2 regions of the Geomonas sp. RF6 genome follow, and region 1 is predicted to be linked to the other one. Evidence: riboswitches for the same ligand, from Rfam matches in the RefSeq annotation. Region 1 holds a riboswitch; the other holds the start of a gene.
What was found. Region 1 has a riboswitch for S-adenosylmethionine ahead of LPW11_RS19665 (trans-sulfuration enzyme family protein). Riboswitches for the same ligand answer to the same signal wherever they lie in the genome.

Region 1 (14,384 bases):
TTATCTTCTGGGTCGCCAGCTACCGAGATCTCTTCGGTATCACCGACCGCATCAACTGCGCCATCCTCAAGAGCTTCCAGGAGAACGGCATAACCATACCGTCGGCCCGGACGGTCATTCTAGAAAAGGAAGTAAAACATGCCCCATAGGATTGAAATCGCCCTGAAGGACGGGGTTCGCGACCCGCGCGGGGAGCGGATCAAGAGGGAGATCGAGCATTTCCTTAACCTGCCTGTCAACGCCGTACGCACCGTCGATGTCTACACGGTCGATGTAGCCTTGAGCGACGAGGAGCTCGCAGCCGTCGCCGCCGGTCCTTTCTGCGACCCGGTCATCCAGGACTACAAGATAGACTCCCCGAGCGCCTCCGGGTTTGACTACCTGGTCGAGGTCGGCTTCCGCCCCGGCGTCACCGACAACGTCGGCCGCACCGCTGGCGAGGCGATCTCCTACCTCACCGGCCGCCCGCTGCAGGCAGGGGAGGGGGTGTACACCTCCGTGCAGTATCTCCTCTCCGGCGGCGTCTCCGCGGCCGACGCAGAAAAGATCGCCACGGGGCTTCTGTGCAACACCCTCATCCAGCGCTACCGCATCGTCGATGCGAAGGAGTTCGCTGCCGAGGGTGGCATCGCCCCTTACGTGCCGAAGGTGACCGGAGAGACGAAGGCCGAGGTCGCCGTGGTGAACCTCGAGGTGAGCGACGATGAGCTCATGCGCATCTCCAGGGAAGGGGTGCTTGCCCTCACCCTGGACGAGATGAAGATCATCCAGGCGCACTACCGCGACCCGGAGGTCCTCGCCGCCCGCCAGTCCCTCGGACTCGGCGCCGCGCCGACCGACGTGGAGCTGGAGGCGCTGGCCCAGACCTGGTCCGAGCACTGCAAGCACAAGATCTTTTCCGCGACCGTCGACTACCAGGACGGCACCGGCAAGAGAGAAGAGATCAAGTCCCTCTTCAAGAGCTTCATCCAGAGGACTACCGCCGACGTGCGCGCCGCGCTGGGGGACAAGGACTACTGCCTCTCCGTCTTCAAGGACAACGCTGGCGTCATCCGCTTCAACGACGACTGGTCCCTCGTTTTCAAGGTGGAGACGCACAACTCCCCCTCGGCGCTCGACCCGTACGGCGGGGCACTCACCGGGATCGTCGGCGTGAACCGCGACCCGTTCGGCACCGGGATGGGAGCACGACTGATCTTCAACACCGACGTCTTCTGCTTTGCCGATCCCTTCCTGAAGAAGGAGCTCCCGAAGCGCCTGCTCCATCCGCGCCGCATCTTTGAAGGGGTGGTTGAAGGTGTGGAGCACGGCGGGAACAAGAGCGGGATCCCCACGGTGAACGGCTCCATCGTCTTCGACGAGCGCTTCGCAGGGAAGCCCCTGGTCTTTTGCGGCACCGCCGGGATCATGCCGGCGAAGATCGGCGACCAGCCGGCGCACGAGAAGAAGATCGTCCCGGGCGACCTCATCGTCATGACCGGCGGCAGGATCGGGAAGGACGGCATCCACGGCGCGACCTTCTCCTCGGAGGAGCTCTCCGAGAGCTCACCGGTTTCCGCGGTGCAGATCGGCGACCCGATCACCCAGAAGAGGATGTTCGACTTCCTCATCAGGGCGCGCGACAAGAAGCTGTACCGCTTCATCACCGACAACGGGGCAGGGGGGCTCTCCTCCTCCATCGGCGAGATGTCCGGGGAGTGCAACGGCTGCGACCTCGACCTCTCCCGCGCACCTCTCAAGTACCCGGGTCTCGCTCCCTGGGAGATCCTGATTTCCGAGGCGCAGGAGCGCATGAGTCTCGCGGTTCCGCCCGAGCAGATCGACGAGTTCCTGGAGATGGCGAAGCGCTTCGGCGTGGAGGCGACTGTCCTCGGGACCTTCACCGATTCCGGCATCTTCCACATCCGCTACGGCGAGAAAACCGTCGCCTACCTTCCCCTTGCCTTCATGCATGCGGGGCTTCCGCCGATGCAGATTCCGGCGGTCTGGGAAGCGCCGGTCCACGAGGAGCCGCAGATCGAGCCGGCACAGGACTACACAGCCGATCTCACGGCGCTCCTCTCTTCTCTGAACATCTGCTCCAAGGAGAGCGTGGTGCGCCGCTACGACCACGAGGTACAGGGCGGGAGCGTGGTGAAGCCGTTCACCGGCGTCACCAACGACGGTCCTTCCGACGCCGCTGTCGTCCGCCCGATCCTCGACTCCTTCGAGGCGGTCGTCGTCGGCCACGGCATCGCGCCGCGCTACAGCGACATCGACGCGTACCACATGGCGGCGAACTCCATCGACGAGGGGCTTAGGAACTATGTCGCCGTCGGCGGCTCTCTCGATCTCGTCGCCGGCCTGGACAACTTCTGCTGGTGCGATCCGGTCCTTTCCGAGCGCACCCCGGACGGGCCGTACAAGATGGCGCAGCTCGTGCGCGCCAACCAGGCGCTCTACGACTACTGCACCGCCTTCTCCATGCCGCTCATCTCCGGGAAGGACTCCATGAAGAACGACTTCTACGACGGCAACGTGAAGATCTCCATCCCGCCGACCCTTCTTTTCTCGGTCATCGGCAAGATGGAGGACGCCCGTCTCGCGGTCACCATGGACGTGAAGAAAGCTGGCGACGCCGTGTACCTCCTCGGGGCCACCGCGGACGAGCTCGGTGGCTCCGAGTACCTCGCAGCGAAGGGGTACGTGGGGAACTCCGTGCCGAAGGTCGACGCGCAGGCAGCACTCGCTACCTACCGCGCCTACAGCGAGGCTCTGAAGAAGGGGCTGGTGGCTTCCTGCCACGACCTCTCCGACGGCGGTCTCGCAGTGGCAGCAGCCGAGTCCGCTTTTGCCGGCGGCTTCGGCATGAGCCTCGACCTCGGGAAGGTTGCATTCAGCGGTGAAGGGAAGAGCGACGCGGTACTCCTCTTCTCCGAGTCCGCCTCCAGGCTTCTGGTCACCGTCCGTCCCGAGAAGGCGGCGGCATTCGAGGCTGAACTCGCCGGGACGACCTTTGCAAGGATCGGCGAGGTAACCGACGGGAGCACGCTGGAAATTTCCGGCCTCGGCGGCGCGAAGGTAGTGAACGCGGAGCTTTCTACGCTGAAGGATGCATGGCAGGCGCCGCTCCGGGAACTCTAAAATACATAAACAGCCAATCCGCCGATTACGCAGATCTTCGGCAGATCAAGTGAATCGCGAGCGATAGTAATCTGCGTAAATCTGCGTAATCTGCGGACAAAGCCTTAAGTATTCGGCGGAAATAAAGGAATTGAATCAGATGACAATAGCAAAAGCGCTGGTCATAACGGGAAACGGCACCAACTGCGAGAACGAGGCGGCGCACGCCTGCCGGCTCGGCGGCTTCGACGAGGCCCGCATCGCACACATCTCCGAGCTCATGTCCGGTGAAGTGCGGCTCGACGACTACCACTTTCTGAACCTTACCGGCGGCTTCCTGGACGGCGACGACCTCGGAAGCGCAAAGGCACAGGCGCACCGTCTGCGCCACGCTGTCGTGGAAGGGAAGTCCGAGCGCCTCATCGACCAGTTTCTGCGCTTCATCGAGGACGGGAAGCTCATCCTCGGCGTATGCAACGGCTTCCAGCTCCTGGTGAAGATGGGAATGCTCCCCGCCATCGGCGGGGACTACCTGAAGCAGAGCGCGACCCTTACCTACAACGCGAACGGCAGGTTCCAGGACCGCTGGTGCTACCTGAAGTGCGACACCGCCTCCCCGTCCCTCTATACAGCCGGGATCGAGAAGGGGATCTACCTCCCGATCCGGCACGGCGAAGGAAAATTCCTCGTCGATTGCGAGGCGACGCTGGAAAAGATTGAAACCGGGCACCTTTCTTGTCTAAAATACTCTGACAAGGAATACGACGCTCCCACCATGGAGTTCCCCGAAAATCCCAACGGCTCTACCAACGCCATCGCAGGTATCTGCGACGAAACAGGCCGCGTCATGGGGCTCATGCCGCACCCGGAAGCATTCGTGCACCGCACACAGCACCCGCGCTGGACGAGGGAAGAGCTCCCCGAGGCAGGCGACGGTCTCATCTTCTTCAAGAATGCAGCAGACTACGTAAAGAAGCACTTTTAGCATCAAAGGCGGTTGCACGCGGACACCGGGAGCAGTAATCCGGAATGTCCCGTGGAGAAGCTTTTTCAGGTTCTAGATTTTTTTCTATGTCTCTTCCGGAGCGGGCGGAACTACTCCTCCCGCTTTCGAGCGACATGCAAGGAGCTATATACGTGGAAGAAATGTTGATGCGCAGGCCCGAAGAAGAGTGTGGAATCTTTGGCGTCTTCGGCCATCCCGAAGCGTCCAATCTCACCTACCTGGGCCTTTACGCCCTGCAGCACCGCGGACAGGAGAGCTGCGGCATCGTCTCCTCCGACGGCGCGAACCTGCACGCCCACAAGAGCATGGGGCTCGTGGCGGACGTGTTCGGAAACCAGGAGATCTTCAAGTCGCTCCCCGGCAACTCCGCCATCGGCCACGTGCGCTACTCCACCACCGGCTCCTCCGTGATCAAGAACGTGCAGCCGATCATGGTCGACTACTCGCGCGGCTCCATCTCGGTAGCGCACAACGGCAACATCGTGAACGCGCAGATCATCAAGGACGAGCTGGAGGCGTACGGCTCCATCTTCCAGACCACGATGGACACCGAGATCATCGTCCATCTCCTCGCCACCTCGAAAGCGAGCTCGCTCCTCGACCGGCTGACCGACGCGCTGCAGCGGCTCCAGGGCGCCTACTGCCTCCTTTTCCTCACCGAGACGAGGATGGTGGCGGTGCGCGACCCGAACGGCTTCCGCCCCCTCTGCCTCGGAAAGATCGGCAACGGCCACGTCGTCGCCTCCGAGAGCTGCGCGCTCGACCTTATCGACGCGGAGTTCGTGCGCGAGATCGAGCCGGGTGAGTTGATCTTCATCGAGAAGGACGGCACCGTGCAGTCGCACTTCCCCTTCAAGAAGGTCACCCCGACCCCCTGCATCTTCGAGTTCGTCTACTTCGCGCGGCCCGACTCCACCATCTTCGGGAAGAACGTGTACTCGGTGCGCAAGGAGCAGGGGAGGCAGCTGGCTCGCGAGCACAAGGTGGATGCCGACATCGTGATCCCCATCCCCGACTCCGGCGTTCCCGCCGCGCTCGGCTACGCCGAGGAGTCCGGCATCCCCTTCGAGCTCGGTCTCATCCGCAACCACTACGTGGGGCGTACCTTCATCGAGCCGCAGCAGTCGATCCGCCACTTCGGCGTAAAGATCAAGCTGAACCCGGTGCGCGAAGTCCTGAAGGGGAAGAGGGTGGTGGTGATCGACGACTCCATCGTGCGCGGCACCACCTCGAGAAAGATCGTGAAGATGCTGCGAAACGCCGGCGCAAAGGAGATCCACGTCCGCATCTCGTCGCCGCCGACGAGCTACCCCTGCTATTACGGGATAGACACACCGAACCGCAAGGAGCTCATCTCCTCGTCCCACTCCATCGACGAGATCCGCCGCTACATCACCGCCGATTCCCTCGGGTACCTCTCCGAAGAGGGTCTGATGCAGTCGGTCGGAATCGAAAATACCTTCTGCACCGCTTGTTTCACCGGGGGATACCCGGTCAAATTCCCGCGACTCGCCCAGGAGCCGCAGCTTGCCTTATTTGATAAAGAGTTGGAGGAGCAATGACAGAAAAAGAGCGGTTAAAGAAGATCATCATCGAGTTGTCGTACGAGAAGCGGAAGGTCACCCTTGCCTCCGGCAGGGAGAGCGACTTCTACTTCGACGGCAAGCAGACCACCCTGCACCCTGAAGGGGGGTACCTCACCGGAAAGCTTTTCTTTGAAGCAGTCCGCGATGTCGAGGGGCTCGGCGGGGTAGGGGGGCTCACCCTCGGTGCCGATCCTATTGCCACGGCGACCTCTGTGGTCAGTTTCCTGGAAGGGAAGCCGGTTCCTGCTTTCATCATCAGGAAAGAGCCGAAAGGTCACGGCACAGGAGCATGGCTGGAGGGTAGAAAGAACCTCCCTGCCGGCACCCAGGTCGTCATCGTCGAGGACGTGGTAACGAGCGGCGGATCTTCGCTGAAGGCGATCAAGAGGGCAGAGGAAGAAGGGCTGAAGGTCCTTGGCGTGGTAACCCTCGTCGACCGTGAGGAAGGTGGTCGCGAGAATATCGAGAAGGAAGGGTACTGGCTGAAGTCGATCTTCACCAAGTCCGACATTCTCGCCTAGAGCGGCCTCGGATCAAGCTTGGCGCAAAAGCGGCGGTTCTCGAACCGCCGCTTTTGCTGTTTTTACACGACGCACTCTGCGCACTTCGAAGACCCGCTAACTTTCCAGTAACCGCTACACGACAACCCGCGTCCCCCCCTTTGCAAAGGATCTTCCGGGAATTGTGGGGAACGCGCTACAAAGAATCCGGGTGCCCCCACGCTGGAGCGTAGGCATCTTGCCTGCGATGGCGGCGCAGCCGCCACAGACCGCGCGGCTGGCGCCGCGGTACAGGCTGGGAAGCCTGTGCTCCAGCGCGGCGCCACTAGTGTCCCCTCACGTCAACGGAAGGACCGGGCTGAATTCGGGAATTCCCGGAGGAACCTTTGCGAAGGGGGGATACAGGGGATTTTCCTTGGTAATCGCTGCGTTATGAATAAGATGATTGCAAAATTGGAAGCACTGCTCGGACAGGTGGATGCCTGGTTCTCCCGCTGCATGGAGCTTTACCCCCAGTCCATCGCCTGCGGCAGCGGCTGCTCGTCCTGCTGCCGCTCCCTCTTCGACATCACCCTGCTCGACGCGTACTACCTTAAGCTCGGCTTTGACGCCCTTCCGGAGGAGACGAAAAGGGGTGTCCTGGAGAAGTGCGAGGCGCGGGTTGCGCAGATGCGGCAGGAGTGGCCCGACTTCGAGCATCCGTATTTCCTGAACTACCGCCCGGAAGAGGATTGGTACGCGCTGATGCCCGAGGAGGACGAGACGCCGTGCGTTCTGCTGGGGGAGGATGGAAGGTGCCTCGTCTACCGGCACAGGCCGATGACCTGCCGGCTGCATGGCATTCCCCTCATCGATGTAAGCGGGGAAGTGATGCACGAGGAATGGTGCACCATGAACTTCCTGGACGAGGACCCACTGAAGCTGCAGGGGCTTGCTGCACCGTTTGACGGGATGTTCAGGGAAGAAGTCGCGCTCTTTCGCCTCTTCACCGAGAGGTTCCTCGGCGAACGTTTCAGCGAGATCGACACCTTCATCCCGACAGCGCTCCTGATAAATTTCGACTCCATGCAAAAGCGCTGAAGAGAGGGGAAATGAGAAAGGCCCTGATGGAGCCTCCAAACTTTAGCGGTCGGCGACGTATCAGGGCCTTTTATTTCATGCACAAAAAAAGCTCCGGAGAGAAGCTCCGAAGCTTTTAGATAAGGTATGTGTTGCTCTTAGCCGCGGGTAACGTTGGCTGCCTGGAGGCCTTTCGGACCTTTGACGATTTCGAAGCTTACGCTCTCGCCTTCGGTGAGGGTTTTGAAGCCGTCGCCGTTGATAGCGGAGAAGTGTACGAATACGTCCTCGCCGTTCTCCTGCTCAAGAAATCCAAACCCTTTGCTGTCGTTAAACCATTTTACAGTTCCGTTTACCATTACCTTACTTCTCCCATATTACTTCTTGTTGGTTTGATCCGAGGGACATCCAAGGATGCGGCACTTTATCAAATTCGTCAGTTAGATGTCAAATATAAATTTGACTCAATGACAAAAAATTTTCGATCCTGCGTAAGCTGGCGATATTGTATACAAAAGCCCGCCAATAAAGCGCCCTGCTTTGCATGGATGACGGGATAAATGTAGGCAGGGATAAGCCGCAGGCGTTCCCGGCAGCAGTTGTCGAACCGGCACCTGCCGGAAACGCTCCGCTTATTCCGGCCTACATGGACGGTCTGTTAGCCGTTCAGTACCCGGTCGAGGTCGGCCATGAGGTCGGCGGGGTCTTCCAGCCCGACCGACAGGCGCACCAGGGTGTCCTTTATCCCGCGCGCTTCCCGCTCCTCGGCGGGCATCGAGGCATGCGACATGCGGGCGGGGTAGGAGAGGATGCTCTCGACCCCGCCGAGACTCACCGCGAAGGCGCAAAGTTTCACCCCCTCCAGAAGCCTCTTGGTCAGGATGTACGACTCCAGCTCAAAAGAGAGTACGGCGCCGGCGCCGCTTGCCTGCTCGCGGTGCACCTGGAATCCCGGATGGCTCGGGAGACCGGGGTAGTAAACCTTCGTGACACACTGCTGCGACTCGAGCCACTGCACGATCTGCCCTGCCGCCGACTGGCTCTGCTCCATTCTCACCTTCAGCGTCTTCAGGCCGCGCAGCACCAGCCAGGAGTCCTGCGGCCCGAGCACCGCTCCGAATGCGTTCTGGATAAACTGCAGCCTCTTACCCACCTCCGGATCAGCGGTCACCGCAAAGCCGCACACCACGTCGCTGTGCCCGTTGAGGAACTTCGTGCCGCTGTGCAGCACGATATCGCAGCCGAGCTCCAGCGGGCGCTGCAGGTACGGGGTCATGAAGGTGTTGTCCACGATGGTGAGGAGCCCGTGCCTTTTCGCCAGGGCGGCCGCCTGCCGCAGGTCGGTGATCTTTATGAGCGGATTCGACGGCGTCTCCAGGTAGATCGCTTTCGTATGGGGGAGGATCGCCGCGCCGATGGCGGATATGTCGGTGGCATCCACGAAGGTGACCGTGAGCCCCCAGCGCGCGAAGAGGGTGGAGAGCGCGCGGAAGGTGCCGCCGTACACATCCTCGCACACTACGAGATGGTCGCCGGGGGAGAAGAGGAGAAAGGTGGAGGAGATCGCCGCCATCCCGGAGGCGAAGGCGAGCCCTGTCGAGCCACCCTCGAGGGATGCTATCGCTTCTTCCAGCGCTTCCCTCGTCGGATTGCCTGAACGTGCGTAGTCGAACCTGCCGAAGTGGTCCATCGACTGCTGCGCAAAGGTGGAGGAGTGGTAAAGCGGGTGGCACAGCGACCCGTATTCCGGATCGACCGCGGGACCGCCGTGGATTAGTTGTGTCGCGAATTTCATCATTCCCTCCTTGAGGAGATGTATCAGTACTCAGATCCACCCATGCCGAGGTGCAGCGGATGAAGGCTCACTCCAGTGCCTTGGCCAGATCTGCGATCAGGTCGTCTTTGTCCTCTATACCGACGGAAAGGCGCAGAAGGACGTTGTTTATCCCGAGGCGTTCCTGTTTTTCCGGCTCTATGTCCGCGTGGGTCTGCACCTGCGGGAAGGTGATGAGGCTCTCCACACCTCCGAGGCTCTCCGCAAAGGAGATGAGCTCCGTCTTCAGCAGCAGCCGCTCCACCAGTTCGGGCTCCGTCACCTCGAAGGCGATCATCGCGCCGAATCCCCGGCTGATCCGTTTCATGAGATCGTGCCCCGGGTGCTCCGGAAGCCCCGGGTAGTAGACGCGAGCTACCTTCGGGTGGTTCACCAGAAAGTGTGCGATGGCGTGGGCGTTTTCCTGCTGCCTGTCCAGCCGCACGGAGAGCGTCTTCATACCGCGGATGGTGAGGAAGGAATCCTGCGGACCGAGGACCGCCCCCCCCCCGTTCTGGTGGAAGTAGACCCGTTCGGCTAGCTCTGCGTCCTTCACCGCGACGAGACCGCAGATCGTGTCGTTGTGTCCCGCAAGGTATTTGCTGCCGCTGTAGAGGGCGATGTCGGCGCCGAGATCGAGGGGGCGAAGCAGGTATGGGGTCAGGAATGTGTTGTCCACGATGCTGAGGATGCCGCGCTTCTGGCACAGGGAGGCGAGGGCGGCCACGTCGGCGATCTTCAGGAGCGGGTTTGTCAGGGACTCCACGAAAAGCGCCGCCGTCTCCGGACGAATGGCGCGGGCGACCTCTTCGGTGTCGCTCGTGTCGACGTAGCTGAAGGTGAGGCCGAAGCGCTGGAAGATCTTCTCGAAGAGCCGGTACGAGCCGCCGTACAGGTCTTCGGTGACGATGATGTGGTCCCCCTGCTTGAAGAGGAGAAGGAGGGTGGTGATGGCCGCCATTCCGGAGGAGAAGGCGAAGCCGCGGCATCCTCCCTCGAGACGGGCGAGCCCCTCCTCGAGCGCCTCCCTTGTGGGGTTCCCGGATCTCGAGTAGTCGTATCCGGTACTCTGCCCGAGGCCGGGGTGCCTGAAGGTGGCGGTCTGGTAAATGGGGACGGTCACGGCGCCGGTCCTGCTGGCCCGGTCGAGGCCGATCTGTGCTGCCTGCGTGGCGATCTGCATTCTGTGCTCCTCCAAAATGAAAAGTCCCCATCCGGGGGCGGAAGGGGACTGTCTTGGAGAGATGGTCCGCGCTTCCTTATCTTCCGAAACGTTGCCGTTTCGCAGGATTTGGCACCTTCCCCTGCGGGGAGGTTGCCGCGACGTCACAGGGCCAGTCCCTCGGTCGCTCTAGATAAGTACGTGCTATGTGTGCCGCTTCGGGTGCGGCGATGGGTATAACTAATACTTTATTGCCGTATCGGCGTCAACCTAATTTTCTCTGAAGAGGCGCGCAGATGCTGTGCGCCATATTCAGCTCCATTCTTGTCTATGAGTGAGCGTGCTGTATATCTTATTAACAATGTCTGCAAGCGCGCCGTATTCAGTGCAAGGGGGGAGCATGCGAGGGGCGGGGAGAGATGGCAGGGGAGCTGACGCATCGGGCCGGGGTGCTTCCGGCGTCGTGCATCTCCGGCTCTACCTCGCGGATAATGCACCCGCCTCCACCCGCGCTCTGGAGAACGTGCGCGCCATACTGCTGCAAGTCCCCCCCGAGCAGTACACCCTGAAGATCGTGGACGCCCTCACCTTCCCCGCGGCTGCGCTCGCCGACTGCGTCTTCACGACGCCTGCTCTGGTGCGTGCCACCGAACCCTTTGCTGTAGTCACCGGCATCTTTGCCGAGCCGAAAGAGGTGCTCCGTCTTCTTTATGCTAAGGATGAAGAACGGTTGCCTGCGGCGCAGGAGTCGGAGGAGGCGAGGCTAGCCTTAGCGCGACGCGTCACCGAGACGAAGAACGAGCTGCAGGCACTGGTCGGGGAGGGGGTGGACATGGTCCTCGATCCGGCAGCTGCGGTCCCCATCATTCTTCCTTCCGCACAACAGGCGGTGCACGATGACGCGCAGAACTTCAGGCGCATCTTCGAGGAAGCTCCCCTGGGAATGGCCCTCCTCTCCCACGATTTCACCTTTTTGCGCATCAACCATCGCCTCTCAGGCATAACCGGGCTCCCTCCCTGCGAGCTTCTCAAGATGCAGCTCGGCGATCTTACCGGTGAGCAGGGGGGGACGGCGGAGGAGCTGAAGCTGACGGGCGGGCGCCCCTGCGAGAGCGGATTTTGCGAGGGGGAGACGCTGTACCGCAAGAAGGGAGGGGACCAGGTGTGGCTCCGATTTTCCGTCGGGCTCGTGCAGCATCCCCGGGAGGGGCAGAGCTATTTCCTATTGATGGTCCAGGATGTGACCGGCATGAGGAATGCGGAGGCGGAACTTTTGCGCTACCATAGCCGCCTTGAAGACCTGGTACGTGAGAGGACCGCTGAACTTGCGGCTGCCAACAAGAAGCTCATGAAGGAGATCGAAGAGCGTCTGGAGGCAGAGGACGCTGTCCGCGCCCTCAACGAAGAGCTTGAGGCACGGGTGCGTGAGCGTACCGCCGAGCTGGAGGAAAGTAACAGCCAGCTGGAAACGATGAACAAGTTCTTCGTCGGACGCGAGTTGCGCATGGCCGAGCTGAAGAGGCAGATCTTCGCACTTGAAGAGGAAGTGCGGAACCTGAAACAGTGAGAAGTTGACTGACACAATCACCGGCCGTTTCCTATAAAAGCCCCTCCCTGATCCTCTCGTCCAGATAATCTTTGCGACACCCCGGCTCGTTTATCTTTACCTCTCTTACCGTGGCAGGTCTTCTTCAATTTCCATTGGTGGCGAGGCCTGCATCAGGGCTTAGGCAACACACATTGTAGTCTCATAGTTCCTCCAGGAAGGAGAGGAGGTACGATCATACGCTCTGCTGTAACTGGCGTTCTCTTTGAGAAACACGATATAAAACCTGTAGCACTCAGAAAGCCATAATCGTTTTGCAACAAATCGTGTTGACAATCCTGTGAAACACAGGAATAATCGAGTCAACTGGATTTTTATGATACGGAGGAACACTCGATGGCAACTTTGGTAGAAATTGCGGCTCAGATAGTGGCATCCCATGCTTCTAGTACACCTATGACATCCGAACAACTCATCTTTGAGATTGGGAAAGTGCACAATGCTTTAAAGAATCTCGAGGCTGGCCAGCCTATGGAAGGTCCGGAAGAAGCCAAGCCTTCACTGACAGTAAAGGAAGCATTTAGAAAGGGAGAAGTCGTCTGCATGGTGTGTGGCAAGGGCGGGTTCAAGACGCTTGCGCGTCACCTGAGTACTGCGCACAACATGAAGCCGGGGGAGTACAAGAAGCAGTTCGGCATCCCCAGCAAGCAGCCGCTCTCGGCCAAGAGCTACTCCGAGGCGAGAAGGAAGATGGCGCAGGACAGAGGGCTTGCCGCGAACCTCGCCAAGGCGCGTGAGGTGAGGATGGCCAACATCGAAGCGAAAAAGGGTGCTCCCGCCAAGCCGGCAAAAACGAGGACGAGGGTAGCCAAGCAGAAGGCGGCCACGAAGTAGGTCTTTACGCCATCGTTACACAAGAAAGCCCCTGTCTTGACGGCAGGGGCTTTCTTTGTTGCGGCTGCGGAGCTGGAAGGGATCTGTGAAATGTGCCAACGAGGAGCAAATCCCCCTTCAAAAAGGTCCATCCGGCAATTCCAGGAATTCAGCCCGGTCGCTTCCGTTGACGTGAGGGGACACTAGTGGCGCCGCGCTGGAGCACAGGCTTCCCAGCCTGTACCGCGGCGCCAGCCGCGCGGTCTGTGGCGGCTGCGCCGCCATCGCAGGCAAGATGCCTACGCTCCAGCGTGCGGCACCCGGATTCTTTGTAGCGCGTTCCCCGGAATTCCCGGATGAACCTTCGCAAAGGGGGGGACGCGAGGTCTTCTGAGGCGCTGCGTGAAACATCCTACGGCTTCCCCGCCGTTCACCGCTGCCGCTCTTTCAGGAGAACGGCTAGGGAGCTTTTCAGGTCCTGGATGCTGTATGGCTTCGCGATGACTCCCGCGAAGCCGAAGTGGCGGTGATTGGCCATGATGGCGTCTTCGGAATAGCCGCTGGAGGCCACCGCCAGTGCCGTTGGATCGATCTCCAAAAGGCGCTGCACAGCCTCGCGCCCTCCCATCCCCCCCGGCACCGTCAGATCCATAATAACAGCACAATACGGAGCCCCCTCCGCCTGCGCTGACCGGTACAACTCGAGGAGCTCCCTGCCGTCCTTGCATACCGTCGTCCGGTATCCGAGAAAGTCGAGGGAGTCCTTCGCCAACCCGCGGATGGCAGCATCATCGTCCATGACCAGCACCTTCCCGAAGGTCTGCGGCTCGACCTGTGGCTGCTGCACGACCTTCGGCACTACCCCTTCCTGGGCCGGAAGTGTGATGGCAAAGGTGGTGCCATGGTTCTCCCTCGAATAAACCTTCAGCTCCCCGTCGTGCTTTTTGATGATGGAGTAGACGGTGGCGAGCCCCAGGCCGCTCCCGCTTCGTTTCGTGGTGAAGTAGGGGTCGAAGATCCGCTGCCGGTGTTCCCCGCTTATCCCCACGCCGGTGTCCTTCAGGGTGATGCGGATCTTTTTCTCGGTCGTCTCCGCGTCCAGCGGAAGGACGTTTTCCGCCCGGATCACCAGGAGTCCTCCACCGGGCATCGCCTGGTCTGCGTTTATGACCAGGTTGCTGATAACCTGTCCCATCTGGACCGGATCTATCTCGGCCGGCCACAGGTCGCTCGAGATGTCGAAAGTGCAGCGCACGTTGGACCCGGTGAGCGCGAAGGTGGCGGAGTCCCTGATGATCTGTGCAAGGCAGGTCAGCTTCTTTACCGGGGTCCCCCCCTTGGAGAAGGTCAGAAGCTGCTGGGTAAGCTCTCGCGACCTCTCCGAGGCCTGCTGGGCGCGCTCAAGGTACGGCGCTGCCAGCTCGTCCTGCGACATCTGCATTCTGGCAAGGGAGATGTTCCCCATGATGCCGGTGAGGAGATTGTTGAAGTCGTGCGCGATGCCGCCGGCGAGAATCCCCAGCGATTCCAGCTTTCTTGCCTTGAAGAGCTCCTCCTCGATCGCCTTCTTTTCGGTGACGTCCCGGAAAACCAGCACCACCCCGAGGATTTGCCGCTCCCTGTCGAGGATGGGGGCCACCGAGGTAGCGATGGTGCGCCGCGTCCCGTCCCGCGCCACCAGCACGGTATGCTCGGTGTGCTCTACCGGGCGTCTCGTCCGGAGTACCTGCGCGGCAG
Region 2 (14,384 bases), 2.2 Mb from region 1:
TGACCTTCGCCTGGCGCCGCATCTCGGAGGTGACCAGGTCCGGATCGATTCCGAACACCTCTGCCGCGGTCCGCCGGTGGATATCCTCCCCGGAGGCGAATGCCTCGCAAAAGACGTTGTCGCCGGAGAGGTGGGCGAGGACCCGCAGCTCGATCTGAGAGTAGTCGGCGGAGAGGATGAGCGAGCCGGGCTCGGCGATGAAGGCGCGCCTGATCTCCCGCCCCTCTTCCCCGCGCACCGGGATGTTCTGCAGGTTCGGCTCCGACGAGGAGAGCCTCCCGGTGCTGGTGACCGCCTGGTTGTAGGAGGTGTGGATCCGCCCCGTGACGGGGTCGACGAGCCGGGGCAGGGCATCGGTGTAGGTCGACTTCAGCTTGGAGAGGGAGCGGTACTGCAGGATGAGCTCGGCCACCTCGTGCTCGTCGCAGAGGCGCTCCAGCTCCTCCACGTTGGTGGACCAGCCGGTCTTCCCCTTCGTCTTCTTCCCGGAGGAGAGCCCCATGCGGCCGAAAAGTACCTCCCCGAGCTGCTTCGGTGAGTTGATGTTGAAGGCCCCGCCGCACAGGGTGTGGATCTGCTCCTCGAGCGCCACGAGCTGCTTCCCGAAGCCTGCAGTAAGGTCGCGCAGGAGGGGAAGGTCGAGTTTCACGCCGTGCAGCTCCATCTCCGAGAGGATCTCCAGGAGGGGCATCTCCAGCTCGAAGAGCAGCTCCTCCATCCTCCCTTCCCTGACCTGCGGCAGGAGAATTTCGGAAAGGAGAAAGGTGACGTCGGCGTCCTCGCAGGAGTAGGGGGCGGCGCGCTCCAGATCGACCTCCGAGAAGTTCAGCTGGTCCCTCCCCTTCCCCGCCACGTCCTCAAAGGAGATCATGCGGTGGTCCAGAAGCTCCAGCGCCAGTGCGTCGAGCCCCTGGCTGGTGCGCCCCGGGTTCAGGAGGTAGGCGGCCAGCATGGTGTCGCACCAGAGCCCTTCCATGTGGACGCCGGAGCGGCGCAGGATCTGGTAGTCGTACTTCAGGTTCTGACCGATCTTTTTGCGCGACGGGTCGGTGAGGAGCGGCCGGAGCCTTTCGAGGACCGTCTCCTCGGAAAGCTGGTCCGGTGCGCCGAGGTAGCGGTGCCCCACCGGGATGTAGTACGCCTGGTGAGGCTTCCAGGAGAGGGCAACGCCGACGATGCGGGCCTTCATGGCGTCGAGGCTCGTTGTTTCCAGGTCGAGCGCGAAGGCGGGGGCGGCGGAGAGCTCCTCCACGAGCCTTGAGAGCTCCTCCTCGGTGAGCACCGTACGATACTCCTCCGTCGAGAGGGTAGGGGTGCTGGTGAGGTCCTTCATGAGGGAGGTGAAGCCGTACTCCTTGAAGAGGTCGGCGAGCTTGCGCGTGTCCGGCGGGCAGACGGCGAAGTCCTCCAGAGAGAAGTCGATGGGGACCTCGCAGTCGATGGTGGCGAGCTGGCGCGACAGCCTCGCCTGCTCGGCGAACTCGATAAGCTTCGGGCCGTTCGCCCCCTTCACCTCGTCCGCGCGGGCGAGGAGCTCGTCCAGGGAATGGAAGTCCTCCATGAGCTTCTTCGCGGTCTTTTCTCCGATTCCGGGGACGCCGGGGATGTTGTCGGAGGTATCCCCCCAGAGTGCCAGGACGTCGACCACCCGCTCCGGATCGACCCCGAACTTCTCCCGCACCTCCTCGATCCCGAAGCTCTTCTCCTTCATGGTGTCGAGGAGGGTGACCTTCTCGGTGACGATCTGCATCAGGTCCTTGTCGCCGGTCACCACCACGCAGTCGAGCCCCTGCGCCTCGCAGCGGCGGGCGATGGTGCCGATGATGTCGTCCGCCTCGTACCCCTCGAGCTCGAGAGCCGGGATGTTGAAGGCGCGCACCATCTCCTTGATCGGCCCGATCTGCTGGGCGAGGTCGGCGGGCATGGAGCTTCTGTTCGCCTTGTACTGGGGAAAGAGATCGTTTCTGAAGGTCTTCTTCCCGGCATCGAAGATCACCGCCACGTGTTCGGGTGTGCGGTCCTTCATTACCTTCAGAAGCATCTGGGTAAAACCGTAGAGGGCGTTGGTGGGGAAGCCTTTCGGGGAGCTCAGGTGCCGAATGGCGAAATAGGCGCGGTAGATGTAGGAGGAGCCGTCCAGCAGGTAGAGGGTTTCGCTCACCGCTCCACCTCGCTGGTGAAGACCACGAATGCCATGGCGGGGCGCTTGCTCGACTCCCTCATGGCGAACTGGATACCCTCGAAGCGCCACCCCTTGCGGGTCCACTCATTAAGCGCCTCCTCGAGCGTCTCGTCGGAGACGGTGTTCACCTCGACCACCTTGTACTGCACCATTAATCCACCTCTCGGGACGTGATAAATGCCCATAGTAGCCGATCTCCGGGGCACCTTCAAGGGCAAAGAACGGTTGCAATACGGGGTTGAAATGTTATGATAAAGACAAAAAAATCTCCAAAGGAGGGTGCTCTAACGGTCGATAAGTAGTCCACGCATCACTATCAACCAGGCCTAAAAGGGGATCAGCATGGCACAGAATGAAGAAGCAGTCATCGAAGAACTGGCACAGCAGTTGGAAGCGAACCTGGCAAGCGACTACGAGAAAAAAGACCTGAAAGCACAACGGGAGCTGACAAAACAAACCCTCTATGACGGCTCCAAAAAACTGAAGCACAGCATCCCGAAGGGGAAGAGACACTAGGAAAGAGGGCACGAAAAGTATCGAAGGGGAGGGGGCAGGCGCCTCCTCCCCTTTTTATGATTACTCCACGAGAACGCTTAAACCGGCTACAGGAGGGGATTAAATGGCGATCGTCAAGTACAACCCGCTCGGTGAGTTGCGCAGCATGCAGGACAAGATGAACCGGCTTTTGGACCTGGCCTGGAGAAAGGAGCTGGGGGAGGAGTTGCGCGAAGGGGTGTGGCAGCCGGCCGCCGACATCTACGAGGACGACGGCTCGGTCACCGTGAAGGTGGAGCTCCCCGATCTGGAGCTTAGCGATGTCGATGTGAAGGTTGAGAAGGGAACCCTCACCATCAGGGGGGAGCGCAGGCACAACCACGAGGCGCGCAAGGAGAACTTCCACCGCATCGAGCGCTCGTACGGCCCTTTCCAGAGGACGTTCGCCTTCCCCATGGAGCTCGAAGCGAAACAAATCGGTACCGAGCTCGACTGCGGCGTCCTCACCGTCACCATCCCGAAGAAGAAGCGCTAGGACTCCGCGCTCGTCTCGTTCATGCTTCCGCTGCGGTACCCCTGCAGGTCGAGCGCCACGTAGGTAAAGCCGCGCCCCTTGAAGAAGGAGAGGACACGCTTCCTCAGTTCCGGCTCAAGCAGGCGCGGCAGCTCCTCTTCCGAGAGCTCGATACGCGCCGTCTCCAGGTGAAACCGCACCCGGTAGGTCCTGAACCCCTCCCCTTTCAAAAATTCCTCGCACGCCTCGACCTGCTTCAGACGCTCCGGAGTGATCTCCACCCCATAGGGGAATCGGCTGGCAAGGCAGGCGTACGGCTGCTTCTCCCAGGTCGGGAGGTTCAGCTCGCGGCTCAGCTCGCGCACCTCGGACTTGGAGAGCCCCGCCTCCAGGAGGGGGGAGCGGACCTTCAATTCGCATGCTGCGGTGCGCCCCGGGCGGTAGTCCCCCAGATCGTCCGTATTGCTGCCGTCCGCCACGAAGGAGAAGCCGAGCTCGCGCCCTTTCTCCACGCAGATAGAGAAGAGCTCGCTCTTGCAGTGGTAGCAGCGGTTGCGCGGGTTTTCGGAGAAGCCGGGGATCTCCAGCTCGTTCGACTCCACCGTCAGCTGGCGCGCCCCGATCCTCTCGGCGAGGGCGCACGCCTCACGGTACTCGGACTCGGGGTAGGTCGGGGAGGTGGCGGTAATCGCCAGCACCCGGTCCCCCAGCGTATCGTGCGCCACTTTCAGGAGGAAGGTGGAATCGACCCCTCCGGAGAAGGCGACAACGAGAGAGCCCATCTCGGCGATCATGTCTTTCAGGTGCTGGTATTTCTGGTGCAGTGTATCCATGGTACCTTCAGAGGCGACCGCCCCCGCAAGTCCGGTGGCGCGCCTGTAGTTTAGATAAAATACATGAAGCGGTGATCCTGCTCCCTCTTGATCCCCAGCGCCTCGCCCCGCTCGCAGAGCGTCTTCAGCGTGATGGAGGAGAAGAACTCGTTCAGCTTCTGGTTCGACTCCTCCCAGACCGTCTGCGTCACGCAGGTGCCGTCGAAACCGCACTCCTTCCCGCCTTTACCGGAGCAGTCCACCAGAAGGGTATCCCCTTCCGTCGCCTCGATCACATCCTGCACCGTGATCTCCTCCGGGCTTCTGGCCAGGCAGTACCCCCCCTGAGGTCCCCTCTTGCTCTTCAGGATGCCGCTCTTTTTGAGCCCCTGAAAGATCTGCTCCAGGTAGCGCGGAGAGATTTCCTGGCGGCGGGAGATGTCCTGGATCTGCGCGGGCTGCGTCCCCGCGTTGTAGGCGATGTCAAAGAGTGCTCGCAGTCCGTAACGGCTTTTGGTGGATAGTCTCATGGCAGTACTCCCCAATTATGGTAGGGCGAGCCTACAATACCACATCCACCATGTCAACAATATAAAGGGACAGCGGAAGGCATTCTCTACCTGCAAAGTGGCGTTACCAGGCACGCTCCGGAGGGTCGGTCCTCCCCAGGAGGAGGATCTCCCCGTCCCGCACCTCGAAGCGGTCGCCGTAGACATTGACCCAGCTGTCCCCCTCCTCGAGGGGGTAGGGAACCTCGCGGCTCCCGAGGAAGACCTCGTGCTCGCCGAGATAGGCAAACCACTCGAGGTTCCCGTTCATCCACATCCTGTTTTTGAGTTCCATAACCCCTCCCTTTACTGGCACGATGATAGAGAAATGGCGGCGGCCGGTCAACCGAAAGAGCGGCCGGCGCGGCATGGGGCGCGGGTACAGTGGAGGCGGGCGTCGAAGCGGGGGAGGCGCCGCTTTTTTCTTGTTGCGGCACAACCTTTTTGTTATTAGAGAGTGATACATTAACCCGGAGGCTTTACATGAAATTCACCAAGATGCAGGGCGCAGGAAACGACTACGTCTACGTCAACTGCTTTACCGAGACGGTGGAAGATCCGGCTTCGGTGGCGATAAAGGTATCGAACCGCAACTTCGGGATCGGCTCTGACGGCCTCATTCTCATCATGCCGTCGGAGGTGGCGGATGTGCGCATGAGGATGTTCAACTCGGACGGCTCCGAGTCGGAGATGTGCGGCAACGGCATCCGCTGCGTCGCGAAGTACGCCTTTGACCACGGCATAGTCGAGAAGAAGGAGATCACCGCGGAGACCGGCGCTGGCATCCTCACCCTGCAGCTTTTCACCGCCGCGGACGGCACCGTGGATCGGGTGCGGGTTAACATGGGGCCGCCGAGGCTGACCAGGGCAGAGATCCCGATGCTCGGGGAGCCGGAGGCAAAGGTCATCGACGAGCCGCTGAACATCCTGCACACGACCTTCCGGATCACCTGCGCCTCCATGGGGAACCCCCACTGCGTGATCTTCGTGGACGACTTGGAGAACTTCCAGGTGGCGAAGTACGGCCCGCTCATCGAGAACCACGAGCTGTTCCCGCGCCGGACCAATGTGGAATTTGTGCAGGTGATTTCCCGGACCGAAGTGCGCCAGCGGACCTGGGAGCGCGGTGCGGGAGAAACGCTGGCCTGCGGCACCGGGGCGAGCGCGGTGACCGCCGCCTGCATCCTGAACGGGCTGACGGAGAAGAAGATCCTGAACCACCTGAGCGGCGGCGACCTCGAGATGGAGTGGGCCGAGGACGGCAACGTGTACATGACCGGGCCGGCGGTGGAGGTGTACTCCGGCGAGATCAACTTGTAGATCGCCTGACTGGTCCGACTGGTCCGACTGGTCTGACCGGTCGGACGCCACAACGCCGGGCCACCACGCCCCCAGCCCATGAAAAGGAGCACATCATGACCGGCTGCCCGATCTGCAGCAAGTGGGAGGACGAGCCTGAGCTGCGCATCGCGGAGCTGCGCCACTGCTACGTCTCCCTCAACCGTGACCAGTTCTTCACCGGCTACTGCTTCGTCTATCTCAAAGCCCACGTGACGGAGCTCTTCCACCTCGAGCCGACCACCCGGGACGAGGTCATGGCGGAGGTAAACGCCGTCGCACACGCGCTTTACAACCTGTTTCTCCCGGATAAAATCAACTACGAGCTGCTGGGGAACATGGCGCCGCACATGCACTGGCACATCGTGCCGCGCAGGAAGACGGACCCCTTGTGGCCCCGCCCGCAGTGGAGCGAGCCGCACCAGGAGCTCATTCTGGAAAAGGAGGAGTACGCCGACCGGGTAGCACAGGTCAGGCTCGCTCTGCAAAAGGTATGACATGGATCTCCTAGGTGCACACGTCTCCATCGCGGGGGGAATCTTCAACGCCCCCGAGAGGGGGGTGAAATCGGGCTGCCGCGTAATCCAGTTCTTCACCCAGAACGCCAACCGCTGGCTCGGCAAGATCCCCACGAAGGATGACGCCGCCCTCTTCAGACAGAACTTCGCCGCCTCCGGGCTCCACGAGGCGATCAGCCACGACATCTACCTCATCAACCTCGCTGCGGCACCGGGAGAGGGGCGGGACAAGAGCCTGGAGAGCTTCGCCCAGGAGATGCAACGCTGCGCGGCGCTCGGCATCAACAAGATCGTCATGCATCCCGGCGCCCACAACGGCGACGGGGAGGCGATCGGGATCCGGCGCATCTGCGAAGCGTTCGACGAGCTCTTCCAGAGGGTGCCCCAGTACACCGGGCTCGTCCTCCTGGAAAACACCGCGGGGCAGGGGACGTACCTCGGGTACAACTTCGAGCAGCTGAAGCAGATCATGGAGGGGACCGCCTTCAAGGACCGCTTCGGCGTCTGCATCGACACCTGCCACGCCTTCGCGGCAGGCTACCCCATCACCGACCGGGACGGCTACCTCCGCACCATGGAGGAGGTTGACCGCACCATCGGGCTCTCCCGGGTCGGGTGCCTCCACCTGAACGACTCCAAGAAGGGGCTCGGCTGCAAGGTGGACCGCCACGAGCACATCGGGGCAGGGATGCTGGGGCTCGAGCCGTTCCGCTTCATCCTCAACGACCCGGCGCTGGCAGCGGCGCCAAAGATCATCGAGACCCCCAAGGGGGACAACGACGAAATGGACGAGATAAACCTGAAGGCCCTGCGGGCGCTGATCGCTCCCTGACGGGAGGGCGAGGAGAGCATGCGAGAAAAGATCGAGATCGTGCTGACCGACATCACCCGCCTCGAAGTGGACGCCATCATCAATGCCGCGAACAGCACACTCCTCGGCGGCGGCGGGGTGGACGGCGCCATCCACCGGGCCGCGGGCCCGCAGCTCGTGGCGGAGTGCAGCACCCTCATGGGGTGCCGCACCGGCGAGGCGAAGATCACGAAGGGTTATCGCCTCCCCGCAAAGCACGTCATCCACACGGTCGGCCCGGTCTGGCACGGGGGGGGGAAGGGGGAGCCGGAGCTCTTAAGAAGCTGCTACCGCAACTCCTTCAGAATCGCCCACGAAAACGGCCTCACTACCCTCGCCTTCCCCGCCATCAGCGCCGGGGTGTACGGCTACCCGATGGAGAAGGCGTGCCGCATAGCACTTGAGGAAACGAAGGAAGCGGTGCGGCACTACCCGGAGCTCGCGAAGGTCCTCCTCGTCGTCTACTCGCCGCAGGCACTCGCGGTGTACCGTCAGCAGTACGAAGAGATAATTCCGTGAAGGCGGTGCTGCAGAGGGTAAAGGAAGCGCACGTGAAGGTCGAGGGGCGGATAGTTGGCGAGATCGGCCACGGAATCGTCGTCCTGCTCGGGGTGGAGGTGGGGGATGCGACCCGCGACGCCGACTGGCTCGCCGACAAGATCGCCAACCTGCGCATCTTTCAGGACGACGAGGGGAAGATGAACCTATCGGTGGCGCAGGTCGGAGGCGCCATCCTCGCCGTTTCCCAGTTCACCCTGGCGGGAAACTGCAGCAAGGGGAGGCGCCCCTCTTTCGATACCGCGGCCGATCCGGAGGAGGCGAACCGCCTGTACAGCTACTTCATCGGGAAGGTGTGGGAGGCGGGTGTACCGGTGCAAACCGGGATCTTCCAGACGGACATGGCGGTGAGCCTCGTAAATGACGGCCCCGTCACCTTCGTCCTGGAAAGCCCCAAAGGGAAGTAGCTAGACCAGCGGCCGCACCTCGTCGACCTTGAAATAGAGGACGTGCTTTATCTCCGAGACGTCCTGCACCCAGCTGTTCTTCGCCGCCCGCGCCCTGATCTCCTCCAGCAGCGCCCCCTCCCCCATCTCCTTCAAGCTGAGCGTCAGTCTCCACCCGTTGTACCCCCGCGTCGGCGCGATGTACAGGTAGCTCGCCTTCGCGTTCTCCTTCAGGTTGTGGTACGTCCTCCCCTCCCCTACTCCCCAGGCCAGCGTCTCCTCATCCACTATGTGCGGTATGGCAAAGACCGCAAGGTCGACCTGCCCCTGCGCGTCCGCAGTCCCTATGACCCCGCGCCCCCCCTCGGGAAATAACTCCGCAAGATTCATACTGCCTCCTTTTAATCTTTGAGGTCCCGTAACCATATGATAATCTACCAGTTCCTTTCCTTTCTTCAACAGAGGAACACCCCTCCCGGAGGCACCTTGGAGCTGAAAACCGTGCTGGAGGCGCTGTACGCAGCCCGCTCCACCGAGCATCTCGCCAACGATCCACTTTCTTTCTGCCACCGCTACCATGACGGAAAAGACCAGGAGGTGGTCGGCTTCATCGCCGCCGCCTTCGCCTACGGCAACGTGAAGATAATCAGGCGGAACCTGGAGTCGATCTTTAAAGAGATGGGGCCCTCGCCGCGGCGCTTCGTGGAGCGCTTCGACCCTGAGGAGGGAAAGCTTCTCTTCTCCCGCTTCAAGCACCGATTCAACGACGGCCGCGACCTGTGCGCGCTTCTTTGCGTGTGCCGCACCATGATCCGGGAGTCGGGCTCCATCGAAGGGTGGTTCCTGCGCTTTCATGATCCCGCGGCGGAGGATCTCACCCCCTCCCTCACCGGGTTCAGCGCGTCGCTGAAGGCGCTCGACCTCTGCGATGTGTTTGGAGACGAGGAGATTCCAGCCGACTCCTACTTCCCCTTCTTCTTCCCCTCCCCCGCGTCCGGGAGCGCCTGCAAGAGGCTGTGCATGTACCTGCGCTGGATGGTGCGTCCCGCCGACGGGATCGACCTGGGGCTGTGGCGCGGGGTGAGCCCGAGCCAGCTGGTGATTCCGGTCGACGCCCACATCCAGCGCATCTGCCGCCTGCTCGGCTTCACGAGCCGCAGGCAGGGAGACTGGCGCATGGCCCGGGAGATCACCGCCCGTCTCAGGGAACTCGACCCGCACGACCCGGTGAAGTACGACTTCTCCCTCTGCCACCTGGGGATCTCGGAGGGGTGCGACGGGAAGGACCGTGAGACCTGCCTGTCGTGCGCCATACGCTCTATCTGCGCCACGGGTCGCCAATGAAGCCGGTACGCGCCTTTGTGCACGGCTTCTCCTTTTCCGGCCTCATCGAGGAGATAACGGCGCACCGTCCCGAGGAGGTGGCCCCTGCTTTGGCGCGCCTGGAGGAGGCGACCGCCGCCGGGGCGCACGCCGCAGGGTTCGTGAGCTACGAGGCGGCGCCGGGGGTGGACGCCGCTCTCCCGGTCTGCGAGCCATCCCCTTTCCCCCTCCTCTGGTTCGGGATCTTCCGCGAACGCTACGAGGGGGGACTGCCGCACCCTGGCGGAAGCTACCGCACCTTCGGGTGGGAGGCGTCCGTCACCCCCGAGGAGTACGCCCGATCGGTACGGGAGATACGGGAGCTCATCGCCGCGGGGGAGTGCTACCAGGTGAACTTCACCATGCGCCAGCGCTTCTCCTTTTCCGGGGACCCCCTCGCCTGGTTCCGCGACATGATGCGCCTCCAGCCGACTCCGTACGGAAGCTATCTCGTGGTCGGGGAGTTCACGATTCTCTCCGCCTCCCCGGAGCTCTTCTTCGCCGTGCAGGACGGGACCCTTACCTGCCGCCCCATGAAGGGGACCGCTCCCCGCGGACGCTGGACGGAGGAGGACGAGGAGATGAAGGAGCGCCTTCGCCGGAGCCCGAAGGAGCGCGCGGAAAACCTGATGATCGTCGATCTTCTGCGAAACGACATGGGGAAGGTGGCCCAAACCGGCTCTGTGACGGTGACCTCCCTCTTCGACATAGAGTCGTGGTCCACCGTGCACCAGCTGACCTCCACCATAGAGGGAAAGGTCCCGGAGGGAACCGGCATCCGCGAGCTCTTTTGCGCCCTCTTCCCCTGCGGCTCTATCACCGGGGCGCCAAAGAGAAGGAGCATGAAGATAATTGCCGACCTGGAGGGGGTGCCGCGCGCCCTCTACACCGGCTGCATCGGCTACCTCTCCCCCGGAGGGGAGGCCTCCTTCAGCGTGGCGATCCGCACCGCTGTCATCGATGCCTCCACCGGGCAGGGGGAGCTGGGGATCGGCAGCGGCATCACCTACGACTCCCGGGAGGATGAGGAACACGCCGAATGCCTGGGGAAGGCGCGCTTCGCGCAGAGCGATGTACCGGACTTCTCCCTCATCGAGTCGCTCCTCTTAGACGGGGAGTACTTCCTCCTGGAACGGCACCTGGCCCGGCTGGCCCGCTCTGCCGCCTTTTTCTCATTCCCCTTCGATACGGAAGAGGCGCGCCGCGCCCTCACCGCGCACGCCTCCACACTGCAGGGGAGTCACAAGGTGCGGCTCCTGCTGCACCGCGGAGGGGGGCTCGACTGCACCTCGGCTCCGGTCGCAGACGCCGCGACAGACGCGATCGCCGCCTTTGCCTCAATACCGGTGCACTCCCGCGATCCCCTCCTCTACCACAAGACGACCTGCCGGCCGCTGTACGACGAGGAGAGGGCGCGCCATCCGGAGTACGACGAACTGATCTTTGTAAACGAGCGGGGGGAGATCACGGAGGGGGCGAACAGCAACGTGGTGGCACTGGTGGATGGGGAACTGCTGACGCCCCCCCGGGAGTGCGGCCTCCTCCCGGGAGTCCTGCGGGAAGAGCTGCTGGAGCGTGGGGAGATCAGGGAGAGGGTGCTGACGAGGGGGGACCTGGAAAAGGCGCAAGCGGTCTACATCATCAACTCCGTCCGCCGCTGGCGCACGGTCAGGCTGGCGGGAGCGGAGCGCGACTAAGGAAGGATCCCGTCCAGACCGCCTGGAGGCAGTCGCACCCCCGATGCAGCGGCGACCGCCTCACGCCTGCCGCTCCCTGCGGGCGCGGTGACGGGCGAGCTTGCTGTTCAACTGCGAGATGATCTCGGTGGCGGCGCCGATGATGTGGTCGGAGCCGAACCCTGCCGCCGCCATCTCCTTGTAGAAGGAGCGGGCGAGGATCTGTGCCATGTGGCCGGTGTCGGGGCGCTCGTGCGGAACGGAAGCGGCCTCCTCCGGCCCCCCCTGGGCGACGAGCTGCAGGTAGCGGGAGCGCAGGAGCTTTTGCAGCTGGTTCACCTGGATCGACTTTCCCGTGAGGGTGCTGAGGAAGGAAACCAGGTCGAGGTCGTGGACGGTGAAGCGCCTGCCGTCCACCGGATCGCTCATGTTGAGGACCCCGACGACCTTTCCGCTGATGAGGATCGGCACGCAGATGAACCCCTTCTTGTCCGACTCCGGACGGCGGGCCAGTTTCAGGTAGGGGGAGTTCTCTATGTCCTGCACCATGAGGGGCTTCCCTGAAGCCGCCACCTGCCCCGCTATCCCGTTGCCGACGCGGGCCGCTTCCTGAAAGGCGTGTTTCGGGAGCTCCCCGTGCTTGGCGAAGAGCTTCAGGCTGAAGGAGTTCGCCCCCTCCTCCTCTCTGAAGAGCATCATGGAGCATATCTCGCAACGGGCGATGCGCGCCATCTGCTCCACTATCTCGGACAGCCCGTTCTCCAGGTCGTCCTGGCCATCCATCAGCGCCGAGAGTCCCACCAGCTTCAGGAAATGCCCCTGGTTCTCTACTCCGTTCTTCCCCATTTCCTCTCCTCCTGTAAGGCCGTCTCCTCCCCGCCCCCCTGCCATGCCCTGCGGGGCCACCGCGCATAAAGTGTAGTGGCCGCTCGGTAAATTGCAATAAAGGAGTCGCCGCCGCGGGTGGGACGCGCTCACTTTCACATTGACAAAAGGTGCCGGCTCCCTTATCCTTCCCGGCACAATTGCATAGAGACCTGCTTATCGAGAGTGGTGGAGGGAAAGGCCCTGCGAAGCCACAGCAACCGGCCCTGAAAGGGCGCCAGGTGCTAAATCCTGCCGAAAGGCGAAGATGAGAAAGGCGCTTGGACTACCCACATCCGCACCCCAAAAGCCCCTTCTCACACCCGAGACGGGGCTTTTTTGTTTCCCCTGCCCGCCGAAGAGGGAAAGACGCACCCCTTACCTTACGAGAGAGTTTATGTCCTACGGCATCGTCGTACCGCAAAGCATCACACTGGAGAGGGAACTGAGGCTTGACAGCGGCAGGATTCTCGCTCCCATCACCATAGCATACGAGACGTACGGCACCCTGAACAGCGACCGCTCCAACGCCATCCTCGTGGAGCACGCCTGGACCGGGAGCGCGCACCTCGCCGGGAGGCACTCCGCGGAGGAGAAGCGGGCGGGGTGGTGGGACGAAATCGTCGGGCCGGGAAGGCTTCTGGACACCGACCGCTATTTTGTCATCTGCTCCAACGTCATCGGCTCCTGCTTCGGCTCCACCGGCCCCACTTCCATCAATCCGAAAACCGGCAAGAGATACAACCTCTCCTTCCCCGTCATCACGGTGCGCGACATGGTGCGCGCCCAGGCGCTCCTCATCGAGAAGCTCGGAATCGAGAAGCTTTTGTGCGTCATGGGGGGGAGCATGGGGGGGATGCAGACCCTGGAGTGGGCGACCCAGTTCCCGGAGCGGATACGCTCGGCAATAATTCTCGCCACCACCCCCCGCCCGTCGGCCCAGGCGATCTCCATGAACGCCGTGGCGCGCTGGGCCATCTTCAACGATCCGAACTGGAAAAAGGGGGAGTACCGCAAGAACCCGAAGGACGGGCTCGCGCTCGCCCGCGGCATCGGCCACATCACCTTCCTTTCCGACGAGTCGATGGAGGCGAAGTTCGGGAGGCGCTTCTCCGCGCGTGACGGCCAGTTCGACTTCTTCGGGCAGTTCGAGGTGGAGCGCTACCTGAGCTACAACGGCTACAACTTCGTCGACCGCTTCGACGCCAACTCCTTTCTCTATCTGGCAAAGGCCCTCGACCTGTACGACGTCACCCAGGGGTACGAGTCGCTGGAAGAGGCTTTCGCCTCTGTCTCGGCACCGATTCAGTTCTTCGCCTTCACCTCCGACTGGCTCTACCCCCCCTCCCAGACCGAGGAGATGGTCGCCGCCCTCACCAGGCTCTCCAAGCCTGTCGAGTACCACCTCATCAAATCCTCCTACGGCCACGACGCCTTCCTCCTGGAGCACGAAGCGTTCACTCCGCTGGCGCGAAACTTCCTGCTGCAGGCCGGGGGGTGACCCCCGCTCCATCCCCCTACCGGTCCATTAGAGAGCGTAGTGTTCGTATACGGTATCCTGAGACAAGGAGTGTTCGTATACGGTACAAACGAACAGAGGGGGGTGGAGAAGGGTCTCCTGCCCCCCTCGGGGAAAACGCTGTTTTTGGGGGAAAAGCAGGAAAAGGGAAAATTAGTGCACCTTAGGTAAACGCCTTGGAACGCCCCTTGCTTAGAGAAGGGACACTCAAAGGTGATCCTCACCTTTAAAACAACACTCAGGAGGAAATGAAATGGCATTAGCTGATCAGACATTCGGGTTCTTTATTCCTACGGTAACACTGATGGGCGTCGGTTCTTCCAAGGAAACCGGTGAGCAGATCAAGGCTCTGGGCGCAAAGAAAGCTCTCCTCGTCACCGACAAAGGCCTCTCCTCCATGGGCGTTGCCGCAAAGATCGCCGACATGGTGAAGGCTGCCGGCGTTGACTGCGTGATCTTCGACGGCGCTGAGCCGAACCCGACCGACAAGAACGTCGCTGACGGCGTGAAGGTGTACCAGGACAACAAGTGCGACGCGCTCATCACCCTGGGCGGCGGCTCCTCCCACGACTGCGGCAAAGGCGTTGGCCTCGTCATCGCAAACGGCGGCAACATCCGCGACTTCGAAGGGATCAACAAGTCCACCAAGTCCTTCCCCCCGTTCGTTGCCATCAACACCACCGCTGGTACCGCTTCCGAAATGACCCGTTTCTGCATCATCACCAACACCGATACCCACGTGAAAATGGCTATCGTTGACTG

Region 2: it holds a riboswitch for S-adenosylmethionine, as region 1 does, so the genes downstream of both, metX (homoserine O-acetyltransferase MetX) here and LPW11_RS19665 (trans-sulfuration enzyme family protein) in region 1, are expected to answer to the same signal.

The regions. Positions count from the first base shown of each region.
Region 1 is NZ_CP087999.1:4,616,462-4,630,845, reverse strand. Features, by position in the region: gene LPW11_RS19705 (mechanosensitive ion channel family protein) at 1-149, shown strand, start outside; gene purL (phosphoribosylformylglycinamidine synthase subunit PurL) at 139-3,123, shown strand; gene LPW11_RS19695 (phosphoribosylformylglycinamidine synthase subunit PurQ) at 3,263-4,087, shown strand; gene purF (amidophosphoribosyltransferase) at 4,249-5,670, shown strand; gene pyrE (orotate phosphoribosyltransferase) at 5,667-6,215, shown strand; gene LPW11_RS19680 (YkgJ family cysteine cluster protein) at 6,648-7,274, shown strand; gene LPW11_RS19675 (cold-shock protein) at 7,412-7,612, opposite strand; gene LPW11_RS19670 (trans-sulfuration enzyme family protein) at 7,912-9,048, opposite strand; gene LPW11_RS19665 (trans-sulfuration enzyme family protein) at 9,116-10,249, opposite strand; SAM riboswitch class I at 10,323-10,428, opposite strand; gene LPW11_RS19660 (PAS domain S-box protein) at 10,629-11,795, shown strand; gene LPW11_RS19655 (MucR family transcriptional regulator) at 12,171-12,668, shown strand; gene LPW11_RS19650 (PAS domain-containing hybrid sensor histidine kinase/response regulator) at 13,078-14,384, opposite strand, start outside.
Region 2 is NZ_CP087999.1:2,463,943-2,478,326, reverse strand. Features, by position in the region: gene polA (DNA polymerase I) at 1-2,161, opposite strand, end outside; gene LPW11_RS10630 (DUF4177 domain-containing protein) at 2,158-2,334, opposite strand; gene LPW11_RS10625 (hypothetical protein) at 2,525-2,698, shown strand; gene LPW11_RS10620 (Hsp20/alpha crystallin family protein) at 2,802-3,212, shown strand; gene larE (ATP-dependent sacrificial sulfur transferase LarE) at 3,209-4,024, opposite strand; gene LPW11_RS10610 (RrF2 family transcriptional regulator) at 4,075-4,533, opposite strand; gene LPW11_RS10605 (hypothetical protein) at 4,637-4,846, opposite strand; gene dapF (diaminopimelate epimerase) at 5,035-5,871, shown strand; gene LPW11_RS10595 (HIT family protein) at 5,964-6,386, shown strand; gene LPW11_RS10590 (deoxyribonuclease IV) at 6,388-7,239, shown strand; gene LPW11_RS10585 (O-acetyl-ADP-ribose deacetylase) at 7,258-7,776, shown strand; gene dtd (D-aminoacyl-tRNA deacylase) at 7,773-8,222, shown strand; gene LPW11_RS10575 (pyridoxamine 5'-phosphate oxidase family protein) at 8,223-8,591, opposite strand; gene LPW11_RS10570 (TIGR02757 family protein) at 8,688-9,545, shown strand; gene pabB (aminodeoxychorismate synthase component I) at 9,542-11,260, shown strand; gene LPW11_RS10560 (GAF domain-containing protein) at 11,321-12,085, opposite strand; SAM riboswitch class I at 12,278-12,378, shown strand; gene metX (homoserine O-acetyltransferase MetX) at 12,501-13,604, shown strand; gene LPW11_RS10550 (iron-containing alcohol dehydrogenase) at 13,876-14,384, shown strand, end outside.